2 regions of the Paenibacillus sp. VTT E-133280 genome follow, and region 2 is predicted to be linked to the other one. Evidence: riboswitches for the same ligand, from Rfam matches in the RefSeq annotation. Region 2 holds a riboswitch; the other holds the start of a gene.
What was found. A riboswitch is a leader RNA that binds a small molecule or an ion and turns the genes downstream of it on or off. The one in region 2 is predicted to bind S-adenosylmethionine.
Positions count from the first base shown of each region.

Region 1: linked by a shared signal. The riboswitch ahead of metA (homoserine O-acetyltransferase MetA) and the one ahead of CA600_RS23650 (methionine ABC transporter ATP-binding protein) in region 2 are both predicted to bind S-adenosylmethionine.

Region 1 covers NZ_NFUX01000024.1:33,487-43,241, forward strand. The annotation lists gene CA600_RS12790 (aminotransferase class I/II-fold pyridoxal phosphate-dependent enzyme) at 119-1,291, opposite strand; gene metA (homoserine O-acetyltransferase MetA) at 1,328-2,248, opposite strand; SAM riboswitch class I at 2,363-2,493, opposite strand; gene corA (magnesium/cobalt transporter CorA) at 2,893-3,828, shown strand; gene CA600_RS12805 (HRDC domain-containing protein) at 3,911-4,927, opposite strand; gene CA600_RS12810 (ROK family protein) at 5,138-6,019, opposite strand; gene CA600_RS12815 (hypothetical protein) at 6,285-8,993, opposite strand; gene CA600_RS12820 (copper amine oxidase N-terminal domain-containing protein) at 9,029-9,755, opposite strand, start outside.
Region 2 covers NZ_NFUX01000064.1:24,928-34,682, reverse strand. The annotation lists gene CA600_RS23675 (NAD(P)/FAD-dependent oxidoreductase) at 1-599, shown strand, start outside; gene CA600_RS23670 (YuzB family protein) at 668-922, opposite strand; gene CA600_RS23665 (NifU family protein) at 1,004-1,252, shown strand; gene CA600_RS23660 (MetQ/NlpA family ABC transporter substrate-binding protein) at 1,407-2,255, opposite strand; gene CA600_RS23655 (methionine ABC transporter permease) at 2,314-2,973, opposite strand; gene CA600_RS23650 (methionine ABC transporter ATP-binding protein) at 2,973-3,989, opposite strand; SAM riboswitch class I at 4,090-4,229, opposite strand; gene CA600_RS23645 (Cthe_2314 family HEPN domain-containing protein) at 4,331-5,065, opposite strand; gene CA600_RS23640 (COX15/CtaA family protein) at 5,175-6,152, opposite strand; gene CA600_RS23635 (thioredoxin family protein) at 6,243-6,587, opposite strand; gene CA600_RS23630 (putative polysaccharide biosynthesis protein) at 6,666-8,294, opposite strand; gene CA600_RS23625 (DUF456 domain-containing protein) at 8,322-8,807, opposite strand; gene CA600_RS23620 (Cof-type HAD-IIB family hydrolase) at 8,844-9,599, opposite strand; gene CA600_RS23615 (peptidoglycan D,D-transpeptidase FtsI family protein) at 9,677-9,755, opposite strand, start outside.

The DNA.
Region 1 (9,755 bases), on a different contig from region 2:
AAAAATGCTTTTACATTCTTCGCAAATTCCCATCCAGAAGAAAAGCAGCATCGCACTTAGCGATACTGCTAGTTATCCTCTATTTTTCCACTAACGCTTGAGTGAACATCTCTTGCTGTTACTCGGGGTCAATTTCTGTCTTAGCAGCTTCCAGGGCGTGGCCAAGATCAGCAATCAAATCCTCTGCATGTTCAATACCGACGGAGAAACGCAGCAATCGGTCATCTACCCCCACAGCATTTCGAATCTCCACTGGAATATCAGCATGCGTTTGTACAGCCGGATAAGTCATAAGTGACTCTACGCCGCCAAGGCTCTCTGCGAATGCAATCAGACGAATATGACGAAGAAGCGGCTCCACGTATCTGGCATCTTTTAATTTGAAAGAAAAAATACCGGTATTGCCTGAAGATTGGCGATTCTGGATTTCATGTCCTGGATGATCCGGCAATCCTGGATGGAACACTTCCGCAACCGCTGGATGCTCTAATAAGTATCGAGCAATCGCTAGTGCATTGCTCTCATGACGCTCCATACGCAGCGCCAATGTCTTCAAGCCTCTCATCAACTGATAACTGTCCGTTGGTCCAAGTACAGCTCCAATAGAGTTATGTAGAATAGCTATTTCAGCTGATAATTCTACACCCTTGGATACAATTAGGCCTGCCAGTACATCATTATGACCACCCAAATACTTAGTAGCGCTATGAACTACAATATCCGCACCTAATTCTATAGGCCGTTGGAAGAATGGAGTCAGCAGGGTATTATCTACAATGCTAAGTAACCCATGGTGACGTGCCCAAGTGCATACAGCTTCAATATCCGTGATCATCATAAGTGGATTCGTTGGCGTTTCAATAAATACAGCTTTCGTATTTGGACGACGTGAAGCTTCCAGTGCATCCAAATCATTCGTGTCTACATAAGAAGCAGTGATTCCAAACTTGGACATAATCCGTTCCAACAAACGATAGGTACCGCCGTAAAGATCCAGCGAAACGATCAAATGGTCGCCTTGAGCGAACAAGGTAAGCACCGTTTGTATCGCTGCCATCCCTGAGCTACAAGCAAATCCTGCATCTCCAGATTCCAGTTCCGCAGCTGCATTCTCAAGTACTGAACGGGTCGGACTCTTGGTGCGGCTATAATCAAACCCTGTGCTCTGACCGAGTTTTGGATGACGAAATGCCGTTGCATTATAAATTGGAAAATTAATTGCTCCAGTGGCTGGATCTTCTTGAGAACCTATTTGAGCCAGTCTACTTTCAATCCTAAGTTTGTCATCCATGATTAATGCCTCCTAATTTATATTGTAGCGTTATTATTAATAAACAATCGGGTCGATATCATAAGGCGTTTCTTGATATACATAGTAATTGAGCCAGTTAGAGAATAATAAATTGGCATGCGCACGCCATACTGCTGGAGGTGTACGTTCTGGATCATCTTTAGGGAAGTAATGTTTCGGCAAAGCCATCTCCATCCCTCTAGACACATCACGGTCATATTCCCATTTCAAGGATAGAGGATCATATTCGGAATGTCCGGTCACAAATATTTGTTTTCCGTCGTTTGTAGCCACTAGATACATACCAGCTTCTTCGGATTCCGCCAGAATCTGCAGATCTGGATTATTCTCAATATCTTCACGGGAGACATCGGTATGACGAGAGTGTGGTACATGGAACACCTCGTCAAAGCCGCGCAACAGTTTAATGTTATTTTGATTAATCGTATGAGGGAAGACGCCAAAACATTTCTCAGGCAATGCCACTTTACGAACACCAAAATGATGATATAAGCCTGCCTGTGCCGCCCAACAAATATGCATAGTTGAAGTCACATTGTCCTTGCTCCATTCAAAAATCTCTTTCAGCTCTTCCCAATACGATACTTCCTCGAACTCCATTTGTTCTACAGGAGCACCTGTTACGATTAAACCATCCAAACGGCGGTGGCTGATCTCGTCAAAGGTTTTGTAAAAGCTCTTCAAATGTTCCGCAGAAGTATTCTTGGAAATATGGGAACGCGGATGCAATAAAGTAACATCAACTTGTAGTGGCGAATTTCCAATTAAACGCAGCAATTGAGTCTCTGTCGTCTCTTTAGTCGGCATGAGGTTCAGAATAGCAATCCGTAGTGGACGGATATCCTGATGGAAAGCCTGACTTTCGTCCATCACAAAAATATTTTCTCCGGATAGTACTTCTTTCGCCGGTAAACTGTCGGGAATTTTAATTGGCATTGTCTTTCCACTCCTTAGCTGAATTTAGTTGTTTTGCCGCACTGCGGCTTGCTGAACAATAAAAAGACCTTCCTCGGAAATCGAGAAAGGTCATATCTACAGTCATATGCGCCTCTCTCATCTGCCAGAATATTCCTGAAGACGATTAGACGTCTGCAGAAATTCCGCAAGAATTAGCACCGTGCGTTTACACGCCGGTTGCCGGGTTTCATAGGGCTAGTCCCTCCACCTGCTCTTGATAAGATTTAGCTGTATTCAATTAAATTACTTTAAAATTCACTTTAAATCATGAACCTCCTTTTCGTCAAGTCCATACAATGCTGAAGAAGCCTCAAAATCACAATAAATTTGCTTGAAAGAGGCATACTCCGTTGTTATACTAGACAAGTATTTCATACCTGAACGAAAAGAAGAGGTGAGAAGAAGAATGGAAGGCGACCCGAGCTCGCAAATATGTGTACAGAATGAGCAACCACACAGGATAATCATCAGCTTGCCGGCGGCGGGAGCAGTTCTTCTTCATGCCCTCGAAACGTCATTTGGCCCTATGTATTGATTGTAACGCCCGGCCAAGCTGATTTTTTTCTCTGTGCTTAATTTAGCAGTCCCTAGTGAAGACCTGGGGATAGGAGGAGTGAAATCAGATGAAAATCCGGCTGGTGAATGCAGGGGTTTTTACACCTATTGATGAAATTGATGAAACACTAACACCCCCAACGGAAGGGTTCTATTGGATTGACGCCGATGTTGAGGATTTGGAGCTGCTTCAGCCCTTATTCAACCTACATGATCTTGCTGTTGAGGATTGCCTTAGCGAAGAGGATCAGCGTCCGAAGATCGAAATATACGAAAGTCACTACTTTATAGTTGTAAATAGCATCCGCTTTGACGATGAAGAAATTTTCCTACGGGCGCTCAATGTATTCCTTGGAAGACATTACATCATCACTGTCACGAAGCAAAAGATCAATGAACTACGAATCCTGAAGCCTATGCTCTGGGAGCAAGAAGTAAGTGAACCGGATATGTTCCTTTACTTACTAATTGACCTTGTCGTGGATAACTATTTCTCCGTCGGCGACCGAATTGAAGCTCGGATTGAGAAGCTGGAAGAAGATATTCTCATGCATACCAAAAAGTCACATCTCAGTGAAATTATCGGTCTGCGAAGTGAAATTCTATGGTTGAAGAAAATGCTGGGGCCACAAAAAGAAGTAATCAATACCCTAAATAAAAAAGACCTCCGTCTGATTGATGATCAGCTGCAGAAATATTTTAGCGACATTTATGAAAATGCGGTTAAAATATCTGAAACCTTTGAGACATATCGCGATCTCATGGGCAACTTACGAGAGGCATACCAATCCAGTATCGCCAACCGTGCGAATGAAATTATGAGAGTGTTTACTGCGATCACAACAATATTCATGCCCCTGACCGTAATTACCGGAATCTACGGTATGAACTTTGATCATATGCCTGAGCTTCATACAAAATATGGCTATTATGGCGTTATAGGTGTTATGTTGACGTTAGGCTGTGGGATGCTGTATGTTTTCCGCAAGAAGGAATGGCTATGAAACGAACCGGACGAATAAGCAAGACGAAGGCCCTGTAACCGAAAGGTATAAGGAAGCCTTCGTCTTTTTGGTATGCGCGAATTTAAAAACTGGTCGCCATGCCCACTTTATGCGTTTGCTCCCGGCGGAAACGGATGCGGATCAATCGCAGACGCTCATAATAAATATCCAATCCTTCAGCAGCGGAAAAATCGTCACCATACACCTTATGTAACACCGGTTTTAGGAAAAGGTCTCCAAGCTCCTCATAGGCATTCCATATCGCATCCTGCTCATGCTGCGGCATATTGCCAAGCTCTACATGGATCAGCTTCTCGACGGAATAACCCTCTCTTTCTAGCTCCTCTACCGCTTCAATCAGTTCACGCCGGTTCACTCCACTGTTCACCTTAAGCTGTTCCAAGCCCAATCCATTCTCGATCCCCTGTAACATAATCCTCCGCAAGCGAAGTCGTTCTAGCTGCTTCTTATATTTGACCTCTTTCTGTTTATAAAGCCAAGATACGAAAGACTCCTCTTCAATTACTTCATATACCCAATTTAGAGGGAAGGAATGTTCCCTTGCCACCGCAGTAGTTATAGCCAGCCAATCGGCCCCAAACTGTGCTACCTTGCCTTCTCCTACACCCGGAATTTGCATCAGTTCCTCTGGCGTATGCGGTAGAAATGTACTTAACAAGCGCAATAGACGATTGCTGGCGAGAATATAGGGTGCCTTCCGTTCACTCGAAGCCTTACCACGGCGCCAAGCACATAACTCTTCATAAATGGCTTCATTCCCATAATGTTCACTGTAATATTGAAGCTTCAGCTGCTCCTGATTACGTCCGCTAAGACTATCCTCCTCGTGGAATATCCCATCGATTAAGGGTCGATAGCCATCTCCCATCTTCACCGCTAGCTCATGCCTGTACACACAGAGCATTTCATTCCAAGATCCACCTTCATACCATAAATTCTCAATGTAATTCTCCCCTCCTGAAAAATCACGCCAGCCCAGACTCCAGATCCCCTCTTCCTCTCCAATCCACAGCTGGGCGTACACCTCTTGATCCACTTCAGATATTCTGGATAAACGGTTCATAAATACAATTTGCATATTCATCCCTACCTTTCTCAACTTACAGCAAGCACAATAACCTTCCGGGAAGAGCTTCCTTCGGAGCGAACAAATCCTTTCGCAATCAGACCCCGAACGCAAAAAAGCACCACTCTCACGATAAACGCGAAAGAGGTGCTCCCTCATTAAATGCTATACTGTTAGATCCTACAATACCATATATTACCGAACAGTCAATGTCTTTTTATACTAGCTTCTAGCTAGAGCTAATGTAGCCAATCCAATCGCTCCAGCAAGCCCTGCATTGTCTCCAAGACCTGGTGAGACAACATAATTATCGATGTCGACATTAAGCGATGGATGTTGAACATATCCGCTCAATAACTCTTGCAGCTTAGTACGAATTAACGGGAATAGGTGGCTTTGCTTCATAACACCACCGCCCATTACGATTTTTTGAGGAGACAGAATCAGCACATAGTTCATGAGTGCATGGGCAAGATAGTGAGCTTCCATCTCCCATGCCGGATGGTCCACTGGTAGCTCTCCAGCCGGTTGTCCCCAGCGTTTGCCGATCCCAGGACCTGCGGCTAATCCTTCAAGACAATCGCCATGATAAGGGCAGTAACCCTCAAACGTATCCTCTGGATGTCTACGAACTAGAATATGTCCCATCTCAGGATGTGACAATCCATGAACCATCTGGCCGCCAACAACCGCTCCTGCTCCAATCCCTGTCCCAACCGTTATGTAAAGACAGCTGTCCAGACCTTTAGCCGCTCCCCATTTACTCTCCGCAAGCGCTGCACCATTCACATCCGTGTCAAAGCCGATCGGAACGTTAAATTGTTCAGCCATTGTGCCTACCAGATTATATTGTCCCCAGTGGGGTTTTGGTGTCGTTGTTATGTAACCATAAGTAGGGCTGTCCAGTACGGGATCAATCGGTCCAAAAGATCCGATTCCGAATGCTTCTACATTTTTCTCTTTAAAATAGTCTATTACTAGTCCCATCGTTTCTTCCGGTGTTGTTGTCGGAAAGCTAACTCGGTCAACAATGGTACCGTCCTCATAACCAATCCCACATACAAACTTTGTTCCGCCTGCTTCAATCGCTCCCAATAGCTTCACAGCAATTATCTCCCTTTCTCTAGTTAGAAATTGATACGCTACCCATACACAAATGAATAATATCATTAAAAAAAGCAATCACCAGCCCTAATTATACGTCGAATGAAGCGCTATCACAACAAGTATAAACACCTTTTGCGTCCTTATAAGGACGCAAAAGGTGTTTAAGAGAGAAAGCTAAGGATAATGTATAGTGTAAAACTTATACGTTCTTATCTTTTAACAAAGCACCCTCCATGCATCTTTGCATGGAGGGTGCTGTCATTTAGTTATTCAAGTCGTCGAACATGGAGCCTTTTACCGTAACCTCAATCTGATCCAGCGGCTTAATGCCGACCAGCTTGCCTAAAGATTTGTAAGCATTGCTACTCTTAGACAGCTCCACATCCGCCAGCCAAGCCTTGACATAATACTTGCCGTCTGGCATTTCAGCTGTAGTATAGACAGGAAGTTTGTCTTTGTTGATCGTAATGGTCACCGTAGACTTCTCTGTGATCTTGTACATATGCTGATTCAAGCCCACATATTCACGGTATTTGAAATTGCTGAAGCTTCCCAGTGTACTAGATTGTGAATAACCCTCTAGTATATTCTTCCAGAATTCATGGGTGCCTTCATCCTCTTCTCTATTCTGGGAATATGGAATTTCTTCCACCTCTTTAGTAAAGCTATTCTCAACCGTAAGTAATTTCGCGTTATTAACGCCCGTGTTATCCTCGACAGATAAAGCTGCTGGCTTTCTTGCAAAGTTATTGCCGCTTTTGCTCAGGGGTTCATTCCGGAGATTAACCGCAACCTTATCGTTATTGATATACATAAGATCCGTTTCATAGCGGAAAGAATTCGTAAGGTCCTCAACAAGCTCCTTATGGTCCTTCGTGTCTTTATCTGTGTCCTTAAACGTAACCGTCTCCAGTGTAAAGGAATAGGTTCCAACAGGGTTAAAATAATATCCCGACTTAATCGGATAATCATATCCTTGCAGCTGTTTATCGGTTGCAAACACGGCATTATCGTAATCAGATTTGTTATTCAGCATTTTTTTAGCGGTATCTCTGGCTTTCTTATAAGCTTTAGCCATGCTATTCTCAACCTTCCAGCCAATGTCTGCACTGGCCTGCTGTGTAAAGATCCGCTCGAATTTCCCCCTTACCTTCGTCCATTCCTTCAGGTCCTTATTCTCATCTTCATGAGCCATCCAGCGGATTACATTATAAGGGGAAGGCTCACTTGTCCAGAGGAGCTCTCTGATTAAAGAATCTGCCTTATTCTTGTCTATTGAATTCTTGTATAGCTTCGGTGCGATTTGTTCGAGACCGTTATAAATATAAGTACGAATGGTTTTGACATCTTGCCCAGGTGTAAATGGAGCCGAAGTGGTTCCACTCTCCGTATACGTTTGACAAGATTCAACATCTTGGCCTTCTGCGTTCTTACTGGTGCTGCAAACCTGATAATCACGCGTATAATTTCTGCTCACGGTACCCTGGAAACTGATATTGCCCGACCTTTGATTAGGAGAGTACGGAGCCGGATTACTATACCATTTGCCGTTAACCGGATCATCGCCAAAATCAGGGCGCTGCAAACTAGCTATAATGTCGGGTTGTCTAATGATTGTACTGGCAGCCTCGTCAACCACCGGATTATTCTTCACTTGGAAATAGCGATAGATAGCATCCGAATTATTGGTTACTTCCAAAGCACCGGTAGCATTTCCACTCCAAGTGAAATCAGCATATGGCGGCTGTAAAACGGCCTTAATTGCTGCGCCATCTGCTAACCCGAATTTCACTTTTCTCGATAACACATTGTAATCCAGATCAAAGGAGCCTTTGGTTGTTGGCATCGCGTTGACCTTCTTAATCCATCCGTAAAGCTCATTATTTCCGTACATGACTTCCTTAGGTGACTTCTGCCTATTCAGATTAAACTGGATGTATATATCTTCCTCAGGCATTGTAAATGTCGCGTAAAGAATCTTGTCCGCCGTATTAGCCGCAAGCGTAATTTCACCTGCTAATGTTGACGCATGACCGTGGTATCTTACAGGGATTTCCTTTCCGTTACTCGTGATCTTCCATGCGTAATCTGTCGTTTTCTCGATAGCGAAGCTAGATCTCAGTCTGATCCCGACGGTTACCTCTTGTCCCGCTACTGCGCCGGTCGGCATGGTTTCGAAATGAGGGGATAGGTCATTTGCCTGCAAAATAAACGGAGCGATAGGAATACCTAAGTAAGTAATATTTCCATCCGATCCTTGAATGTAAATCCTGCCTGATCCCCACGAAAGATATGTAGGGGGCTGTAGGACGTGAACATAATCTATCCATTGTCCACCTTTAGACGGGGTTGCATCCCTTGTATACACAGGTTTGTCTTTGAAATTGCTGTTTTGATTGTTGTACATAAATTTCTCATACAATTTCCCTGCATAATTCTCATTTAATCCCGTAATAATAGATTGTTCAAAAGTGCCTTTGGATTTCAGTAGATATTCGTTGTTCGTATTGGTATATCTATCAAAATCATTTCTTTGAATTCCTAGTAAAGCAGCTTTTAACCATGGTTCCTTAATCATGTTAAAATTCTGAATTTGGGTACCACTCCACCCGGCATACCAAGGGGCTCCTTCTGTAGATACGGAATCCCCAGTAACTGTATATCCAGAATAGGCATACATATTGTTTTTATAGGTCAACACCGGTCCATGGCTTTGTCCATAAACCATATCAAAATTAAATGTTTTTGAATCCATGTTTTTTTGCAACAAGTCTGTTCTTAACGCACCGAATCCCGATTGGATAGGATAATAATTAGCCTCACCATATAAATTTTCCATATCCTCATTGATATGTTTAATAACTTCTGCTGTTGTTGTTGGAATATTATCACCCGCCTCTGCTGAGACAACAGAAGTAACAAGCGTTTGAATGATTATAATGATAAAGCTAAACCATAATGATTTTTTCATTTAGTCACCTATTCCATAAATGATCTGATTATCGTTTACTTTTTTTGCAATCCAATTCCAATCTCGCCCATAGCCTGAGAATTAACAAAAATTTTAAACTCCTTTGCCTCAAACCACTTAAGCGGCAATGCATCACTTCTTTGCTTTTTGGTTCGGACATAATTCATGATGGAATCAACAACATTGCCCTCAATTTTTTGGCGAAGAATGGCTTCTGCTTCATTCATAGCTTGAACTGGATCTGTGCCTACCTTTGTAAAACTAATGCTAAATTGCATAATGATTTGGTCGGGTTCTGGGTCCACTGTCTCATAAACTACCATTTTCGATGCTGATACATAAGCTGGATCACTATTCGGTCCCATTTCTGTATACGGAATCTTAAATCCATGGACAGTCGCCTCTTTAGGCTCTGTTGAAGGCTTGCTGCTGCTTGGAGGAGGCTCATTACCCGGAGTAGTGATGTAAACCGTCTTCACGGCATCATCCCATTTCACGTTTACGCCGAGTCCTTCATATACAAATCTCAGCGGGACAAACGTTCTTGATTGTTTAAATAGTGCAGCCGTATCCATTTGTTTCGTTTTTCCATTTAGCTCATAACTTTTTTTCCCGATATAGACACCCATTGTTTTGCCTTCAAGCGAGATTGTGGCTTTTTTAGCCTTACTGTCCCATAAGACCTTAGCTCCAAGTGCTTCACTTATAAAGCGAACCGGAAGCTGGACTCTTTGCTGAGCATCGATAAAAGGCTGTGCATCT
Region 2 (9,755 bases):
AATTGGCGGCAGAGCTTCGGGAGAGCCGGCCAGATCTTAATATTGCTATTCTGGATCGTGGTGAACGTGTCTTATCTGCCTTCCCTGCGAAGCTGTCACAGTACGTGGAGGAATGGTTTCACCACCACCAAGTACAGACACTTGGACGTGTCTCAGTATCCCATGTAGAGAAAGATGCGCTTTTTAACGGTACAGAGGAAATTCTTTCAGATGTTACGGTATGGACCGCAGGGATTCAACCGGTGAAGGTTGTTCAGGAATTAACAGTCCCGAAGGATCGCGGAGGACGGATCATTTTGGATGAATATTATCGTGTACCTGATTATCCAGAAGTGTATGTAATTGGCGACTGTGCCAGCCTGCCATTCGCTCCAAGCGCACAAGCCGCAGGAGCGCAGGGTGAGCAGGTTGCTCAGGTTATTCAAGCCATGTGGCGCGGCGAGACCCCTAAGCTTCATCCTATTCGTCTAAAGGGTACCTTAGGTTCACTAGGCAAGAAAGCTGGATTTGGTCTGATGGGCCAACGCTCCGTCAAAGGACGGGTTCCCCGTATCCTTAAGAGCGGGGTGCTCTGGATGTCAAAACGCACTTTAGGATAAACCTAAGGGCTGCTCTTTTCCGTTATAAATACGAAAAAGAGCAGCCCTTTATTTTCCACAAAAAACATTTAATCAAGGTCCATATTGAACCAAGCCTCTAGCTCTTTGATTTTAGCATCAATTTTCTCTTCGAGCTCAGCAACCGTATCTGCTGCAACGATGTCTCCTTCAACCATTGCAAATGGAGTTAAATAACATTCCCCACAATTGTTCAGGCATCCGTATTCGATCACATCGTAATCTGGATTTCCTTCCAGCTTTTGCATTAGCTTGTCTGTTCCGTGACCCATGTTACTGGCACAAAATTCAATAATTGGTCTCATGATGATCTCCCTATTCCGCCTAACCATTTTATTTTTTAACTTTTTGTACTATAATGAACTTACGAAAGGAGTGATTGAGAAATGAGTGAGAATGTACAAAGCACCGAAATGTATGATGAAGTATTGGAAGTGCTTGATAAACTTCGTCCGTTCCTACAGCGCGATGGCGGTGACGTTGAACTAGTCGATGTAGAAGACGGCATTGTGAAGTTGAAACTTATGGGTGCCTGCGGCAGCTGCCCAAGCTCCACGATCACCTTGAAAGCCGGGATTGAACGCGCCCTTCTTGAAGAAGTAGAAGGCGTACAAGAAGTTATGCAAGTATTCTAATCCCATTCAATATCATTCCCGATCCTCCTCTTCAGGAGATCGGGATTTTCTTATTATAGAGGATTTACACTTTCCCTACAACATACAGCATAAAACCCGCATGCCATTAGGCAGCGGGTTTTATGCTGTATAGAGAATAAGTTATCTTTCTGTCTTAAAATGCTGGAATGATCGAGCCTTTATACTGCTCTTCAATGAATGCCTTCGCTTCTGGAGAATTCAGAGCAGCGACCAGCTTTTTGATTGCATCAGAATCTTTATTGTCAGGACGAGCTACCAGGATGTTAGCATAGGGGGAATCCGTACCTTCGATGAACAAAGCATCTTTAGTTGGCACTAGGTCAGCTTCCAGCGCATAGTTAGTGTTAATCAAGGCAAGATCCACTTCATCTAATTGACGGCCTAACATTGCTGCATCTAGCTCGATAATTTTAAGGTTTTTCTTATTTTCAGTAATATCCGCTTGAGTAGCTGTGATGTTGGTATCATCTTTTAATTTAATCAGTCCATTTTTGGCAAGCAGGATCAGTGCACGACCACCGTTTGTAGCATCATTAGGGATGGCTACTTTCGCACCATCAGCCAGCTCGTCGATGGATTTGATTTTCTTGGAATATGCACCAAAAGGTTCAACATGAACAGCTGTAACCGAAACTAGATCCGAACCGTTCTTTTGATTCTGGTCATCCAGGTAAGGCTGATGTTGGAAGAAGTTAGCATCCAGATTCTTCTCTGAAAGCTGAACGTTTGGTTGAACATAGTCAGTGAATTCTTTGATTTCCAATGTAATTCCTTGCGCTTCAAGCAATGGCTTAATAGCTTTTAAAATCTCAGCGTGTGGAACAGGTGAAGCACCAACCACCAATTTCACTGGTTCTGTAGTTGCAGCACCGTTTTCAGGTGCATTAGTGGCAGCCGAGTTAGAAGCATTATTGTTATTGCCGCAAGCAGCTAGCACCACAACCAATGTCAGACTAAAAAAAGTAAGTAGTAATTTTTTCATTTTAAATCCCCCTCTTATCCTTGGTATTTGTATGAATAAGGCTATATATAGACGTACCTTATTTCCGTGTAAAATGTCTTACTAGTCGATCACCGGCCATCTGTAGCAGTTGCACCAGTATGACCATCAAGACTACAGCGATAATCATAACTTCCTTCTCATAACGGTAATATCCATAACGGATCGCTAGATCACCTAGACCGCCGCCGCCTACCATCCCGGACATGGCCGTATAAGAGACCAGTGTAACCAGTGTGATCGTAACCCCGGCGAGCAGACCTGGACGAGCCTCTGGCAAAAGAACACGCATAACGATTTGATTCGTCGATGCCCCCATACCTTGTGCCGCTTCGATCACTCCGCGGTCTACCTCTCTTAGTGCCGTCTCTACCAGACGGGCAAAAAACGGAGCAGCACCAATCACAAGCGGTGGAATCGTGCCCAGTACACCAATGGCGGTACCAACAACGGCTTTACTAAAAGGAATCAATGCCACCATCAAAATGATAAATGGTACGGATCGTAGAATGTTTACAATGAACGATAAGACCGAGTAAGTTACTCTGATTACTATACTATTCGATCTTCCCCATAAATACAATAGAATTCCGAGTGGTAAACCAAGAATAATTGTGAATATTCCGGAAAATAGTAACATTTCCAAAGTAGCAACGGTAGCATCCATCATTTCTTGCCAGTTTAAATCTGCGAAATTCATTACGAAATCACCTCCACTTCAAGCCCTTGAGCGGTTAGTTCAGCTATCGTCACAGCAATCGCTTCAGCGGGTCCTTCGAACCGAACAATCATTTGCCCATAAGGTACGTCTTTAATCGTTGAGATGGTACCATGCAGAATGGCAAAGCTAACACCTGTCTCACGTACTACATTGGAAAGGGCAGAGCCGTAGGTCTTCTCTCCGAAAAAGGTAATTTTGACGGCCTGAGAGTTTTCCCCAGCAGCAGCGTCAAGCGCCGTACGAAGGGGGCCCTCATTCTGTGATTCACTGCGAATGAAATCGCGGGTGACCTCATGCTGCGGCTTCAGGAATACCTCCGTCACTTTACCCTGCTCAACGATACCACCACCATGAATGACCGCAACACGGTCACAGATGCTCTGAATCACGTGCATTTCGTGAGTGATCAGCACAATGGTCAGATGGAATCGTTTATTAATATCGAGCAATAGCTTAAGAATAGAGTCTGTCGTTTGTGGGTCAAGCGCAGAGGTTGCCTCGTCACACAGCAGCACATCAGGGTCGCTGGCAAGTGCCCGTGCGATGCCGACCCGTTGCTTTTGCCCTCCTGATAATTGAGAGGGATACTTATCCTTGTGATCTTCAAGCCCCACTAGGGCAAGCAAGTCTTTTACTTTTGCATCAATACCTGTTCTCGAAACGCCTGTGAGTCGCAGAGGAAAAGCAATATTATCGTACACCGTCGCTGAAGATAGCAGATTGAAATGTTGAAAAATCATCCCAATTTTGCGCCGCTGTTCCTGCAGCTGAGCTTGGCTAAGACTGGTTAGCTCTACACCATCAACCCAAACCTCTCCTTCTGTCGGACGTTCCAACAGATTAATGCATCGGATCAATGTACTTTTCCCCGCGCCAGAATGGCCAATGACTCCGAATATTTCACCTTTTTCGATAGACAGATTCAATCCGGAAAGTGCTGTAGCCGCATGGCTGCCTTTTCCAAATACCTTTGTTATTCCTTTTAGATTAATCAACGCTCGTCGCCCCCTTTATATTTCACTTATTCCATACAAAAAAACCTCCGACGATCGATGCAGATCGCAAGAGGCTCTGTGTGTTTATTTAGACAATGCCTTCTCATCTGCCAACGACCACAAACCTTGCGTCATTGTAGGAATTAGCACCATGACATTTGTATATAACGCTAATCGCGCTGTATACAAATCGGTTGCCGGGCTTCATCGGGCCTATCCCTCCGCCACTCTCGATAAGATATAGAGTATGAAATTTTTATGTTTGAATTCGTACAGACTTTAATGCAAGCATAAGTATAGTAAGTTTCTTGTTTTTTGTCAAAAGGAAATATCTTGAACGCTTAGGATTGTATGCTCTTTGCCTTGCTGATTTCCTTACGCAGTTGTTCATTGCTGTAGCTGAATGCCGCGATTAATGTTTTACAGTTCATTTCAAGGGACTGCTTTAAATCCTCAAGATGGCTATCTAAATCCTCAAGCTGAATTTTGTCATGCAAGCCTTGATGTCGCTGCCATAAATCATCCTGCATTTCGGAATTCATATAATGAATTTCAGCATTTCTGCGCTTGCGTAGATTCTCCAGTGGATCACGATAAGAGTTCTTGATCTGTTCCAGTTGATCCGCTAACGCAGGATGCACATTCAATAACTGAAGTTGACGCAGCACTGTAAAATAAGAAAAATGCGTTTTTAATTTGGAGGTTTTGAGGTCATAAAAATGATTCAGCACCGTTCCAAGCTTGTCCAGAAGAGAGAATACACGAATAAATCCATCTTTATAAAAATAAACATAACGCGCATAATCGCCTTGTTCCACTGGTGACATATCGTCCATATAACCAGCGATTACCGATTTCCGGTAAAAGGCGGCCGCGAACCAGCTTTGCTCCAATTCATCCAGTGACGAGATCAGTCCACGTGTCCAAATCTCCAGCTTGCGGTATTCATGGTCATTATCCTCATGAGCGTTCATTTCCTTGCGCAGTAAGGCTGCAAATGTGGCCATGTTCTCCATCGCGTCAGCCAATACACCACTGTTCTTTCGAGGCGGCTCTCCAAGTATAACCCGCAGCATATCCCAGTCCTCCTAAAGTTTTATCCAGCACCACGATATACCGATTTCCACCTTATTATTCCGCAGGTAAAGCGACTCTATCCACGGTGGGAACTTTCTACTAAGGGCGTTACAACGGTGTCATTGGATTTGCTCTATTTTTTTCAACAACAACATTTCTCGCGCGATTCAGCTGCCAGGCTCTTACACTCATATAACATAGAACACCAAACAAACAGGCAATCAACAAAATATGAGCCAAGGCGGCAAATATGTACAATCTTTCATTATCAAGCGTGTAAACAACAGCAGCTCCACTAAACACCTGCATCAAGCATAGCAGAACAGCAGCTACGCCAAGAGCTCTTAGCTCTGGGTAATCCTTATGCTTCCAAAAGGCTAAATGACCGAGCACCGCAGTAAGTATAAATAAGATCAAAGCCGCAATCCGGTGTGTAAAAACAATACCTACTCCCCCGGAAAGCTCGGGAACCCATTCACCGTTACAGAGCGGCCAGCCAGAACATCCACCGCGCGAATCCGTATGACTAACAAAGGCTCCAATATAAACAACAACATAGGAATATAAGGCCGTTAAGCAGGTTAAATTGCGGAAAGCCTTGCTGACGGGTTTCTTCTGTAGCTCCACCTTAGGATCGTACTCACCTGCTTCATGTCTCCTTTTAGCTCCGAGAGCCAGCATCAGAGAACTTGAAAAAGCGATTAAGGAGAAGCCCATATGCAGTGCCATCACAGCAGCTGATTGGGATTTAATTACTGCAAGCGCTCCCATACCACCTTGAACAATTACAAACAGTAAAGTCATGAATGCATATGCTAACAAATCCTTCCGATTTCGGGCATAACGCCAAAAAGCAAACATCGAGGCAAGTGACAATAACCCAGCCAAGCCGCTAAACAAGCGATGGGTGTATTCAATCATCGAACCTACAGTATAAGCCGGAATTAATTTCCCATGACAGAGCGGCCATTCATTTCCGCATTCCAATCCCGATCCAGTCTTCGTTACTACCGCTCCCCCTAGTACAGCGAGGAACATGATAAGGCAAGTAAGATAACTAAGCCATTTCAACTGATTTGTCGTCAAAAAATATCACCCGCAGTTTTTAGGAATGAAGAAGCATCTTAAAAAACCACCGCTTTTGCTCAAACAGGCGAAAGCGGTGGTTTTCCGGAATTACTGTTGAAGGCTTTGATGCACTTGAACCGCTTTATCCAGGAAATTCTCAATTTCCTCGCGGGATTTACGTAATTTATTAACGAATCTAACCAATTCACGTCCATCGGAATACGCTACAAAGCTTGGAATACCCATAATATTTTGTTCCTGACTAACGTCACCTACAGCATCAACGTCAACCTCAACCAGCGTTAGACGATCTGCATAGGCTTGCTCTACCTCAGGAATAAAGGGATCGATAAATTTACAATCCGAGCACCAGTCCGCCTTGAAGATGGCTACAGTTAATCGAGGAGATTGAATGGCTACTTGAAATTCACCAGGAGAACTAATTTTGTCCATTGTTAATTCAGTCCTTTCTTCCATATCTGTCAAATTTCTATTCTTTAAGTGAAGCAAAATGTCATGCAGAAGTCAAACTTATTCTCGCATACGAACACGCGCAGGCTGTAATTTCATCAGCGGATTCAACAATTTTTGCAATGCACGCGGATAACTGGAGATTTCCTGTTTAGTAAGCACACCCAGTACAATTAGCATGACCAGATAAATAATAACAACTGCTGCCCCTACAACAAGACAAGTGATCAGAAACGCCAGACGTGCAGGCATTAGATCTGTTAACAGAATTCCAGCTTGGTTCAAACCAAAACCAATACCACCGGACACCAGAACTGCAATTGCGAAGCCGCCCCACCGTTTACCCATAATTTCGAAAGGTACAATGGATTTCAGCATCCGTAAGTTAAGAATAGTAATGACTACGAAACAAAGTGCTGTTGCGCCGATAATCCCGTAGATCCCAAATACCTTACTTAGTAAGAAGCTCGCGGCTAATTTAACAATAATACCCACTAGCACATAATACATTGAAATACGTGATTTGCCCATACCGAGCAAGATGGAGTTCGTTGTCATCATGGTGATCTGAAAGATCGTTCCAATCGTAAGCATCGCCACAATTCCGCTTCCGTCCAAGCTGCTGAACAGTAACCCATTCACAGAATAAGCCGCTGCCACAAGCGCCAATACAATTGGCATCCCTGTCAGGATAGAAATCCGCAAAGCAAGTGTAATTTGCTTCTTCAAGTGTCCCTCATCACGACGGGCATAGGCAGCTGATATGATCGGAATCAGCGAGGTACCTAGCGCAATGGCTAGTACCGGTGGAATTCCGGCCACACTTTGTGCACGCGTGGTTAGTATACCCAAAGCTGCTGTTGCACTCTCTCTCCCCATCTGATCGATAAGCAGTGGAACAGCCAAAGAAGTATCAATCACATTCACTACGGGAATCGTAAGTGAAGAGAGCACGATCGGAATTGATAGTGTGAAAATATCCTTGTAAATTCCCCAAATCGGCAATTTTTGAGTGGTATTGTAATTTAATCCTTGCTGTTTATCCTCTCGGCGCAGCTTGATTGCAAAATAAATCATGACACCAAATGCTGCAATACTACCAATTACGCTACCGAAGGATGCTCCTGCTGCTATAGTTGTATTGTTATATCCCTGCTGTAATAGAATATAAGCTAATAAAATAGCGACTAGTACGCGAGCAAACTGCTCTACAATCTGTGAAATACCACCGGCCATCATATTGTTGCGCCCTTGAAAATAACCGCGCATCATGGCAATTGCCGGAAAAAGTAAAAGTGCAGGTGCAATAGCCCTAACTGCCATCGCTGACTCAGGTACGTCAGCAATATGTGTCGCATAGAACGGAGCGCCGAAGTACAGCAAGGCAGTCATGATTACCCCTGCTGCTACTGAAAATATCAATGCTGCATGATATACTTGTCTCGCTTCTTCAGGACGATTCAGAGCGTACCGCTCGGAGACCATTTTACTGAGCGTACTTGGAATACCTGCTGTAGCCACGGTGAGCAGCATTAAATAGATATTGTTCGATACCCCAAATGATGCTCTCCCCACATCATCAAAAATATGATCCAGCGGCACCCGCTGAACAAGCCCGAGTACCCTTGCCACCAAAGCTGCAGCAGCAAGGATAAGCGTGCCTTTTACGAAAGACTCTTTCTTGGACAAACCATTTCCCCTTCTTCACTGTTAAAATTAAAACCGGACGACCCATATAAAAAAGAGGACGACCATAATAATTTGTAGCACAATTTTGACAACAGTACTACTAAACAACCCAAGTATGGATCCTACACTTACTTTGGCAGCTTTAGCTGGTGAAGAACCCACGATCAATTCTCCTATAAAGGCACCCAGAAACGGACCAATAATAAGTCCAAAGGCTGGGATTACAAAAGGACCAATGATTAGCCCAATCGTACTCCCGATAATCGATGAACGTGAGCCGCCAAATTTCTTAACGCCCCACGCCCCTACAACGTAATCAGCAATAAATAGAACTACAACGATCAGCGTTTGAATGATCCAGAACCAAACACCAAAAGGCTCGAAAGAAAAGAACCAGCCATATACGAAAAAAGCAAGATAAATCGCAAGTGCACCCGGCAGTATAGGATACACTGCCCCGGCTAGCCCTACGGCAAATAAAGCAATAATAAGAATCCAACCCAGGATCGTCAATACTTAACCTCCTAATAGCAAATATGCTCTATGGATTCACTTCGCAATAGCTTCATTAAAAATATATTTTTGAATGACTTCTGCAATTCCATCATTATTATTAGAAGCCACCACAGCGTCAGCCTCTTCTTTAACCGTCTCCTGAGCGTTGCCCATGGCAACCCCAAGCCCTGACTGCTGAATCGCTGCAAGGTCGTTGAGACTATCACCAACCGCTATAACTTGGGACATGTCTAGTCCTAGGAGCTTACAGACTTCCATGATTCCGGCTGCTTTATTCACTCCAAGAGGGTTAATCTCCAGGTTATGCGGAGAGGAGTTCGTAATCTCCAGCCCACCCATATCTTGAAGACGAAGCAGCAGCTTATGACGAAGCTCATCATCTTCGGTGTGATAACCGAATTTAAGCCATTCTCTGCCCGTTACATCCCCATCCCAGTTATCCTGTTTGTGGACCTTTTCCGTAGAATAGGCCCAGAACCAGATGTCATCTTCTTTAGCAAGTTCATACATTTGTTGTACCAGCATAGGGTCCATCAAGGATCGCCGATAAATTTCGTGCGGTGCTCGCCATACCTCACTACCGTTCACAGTAATCATAGGTGTTTCTAGTCCAAGCTGCTCAGCATATGGAAATGCACTTGTAAAAGCCCGGCCTGTCGATAGACAGACATGAACGCCTGCGTCGACCGCCTTTTGAAGCCATTTCACCGTTGTAGGTGTAATAATCTGTTCATCATTCAGTAGGGTTCCATCCATATCCAAAGCAAGCAGGCGGTATTTGGCAGTCATTGCCACCCCTCCATTCTTTTATGCTCTCAATAGAGCAGCTGTTTATTTTTTAATCATTATTCACCTTAGAGTCGAAGTTACTGAGTACCTGTAGTCGTTCCTTCATTCGCGGGATCATTCGTATTATTACCTGACTGTAGACTCTTCTTCGGAACG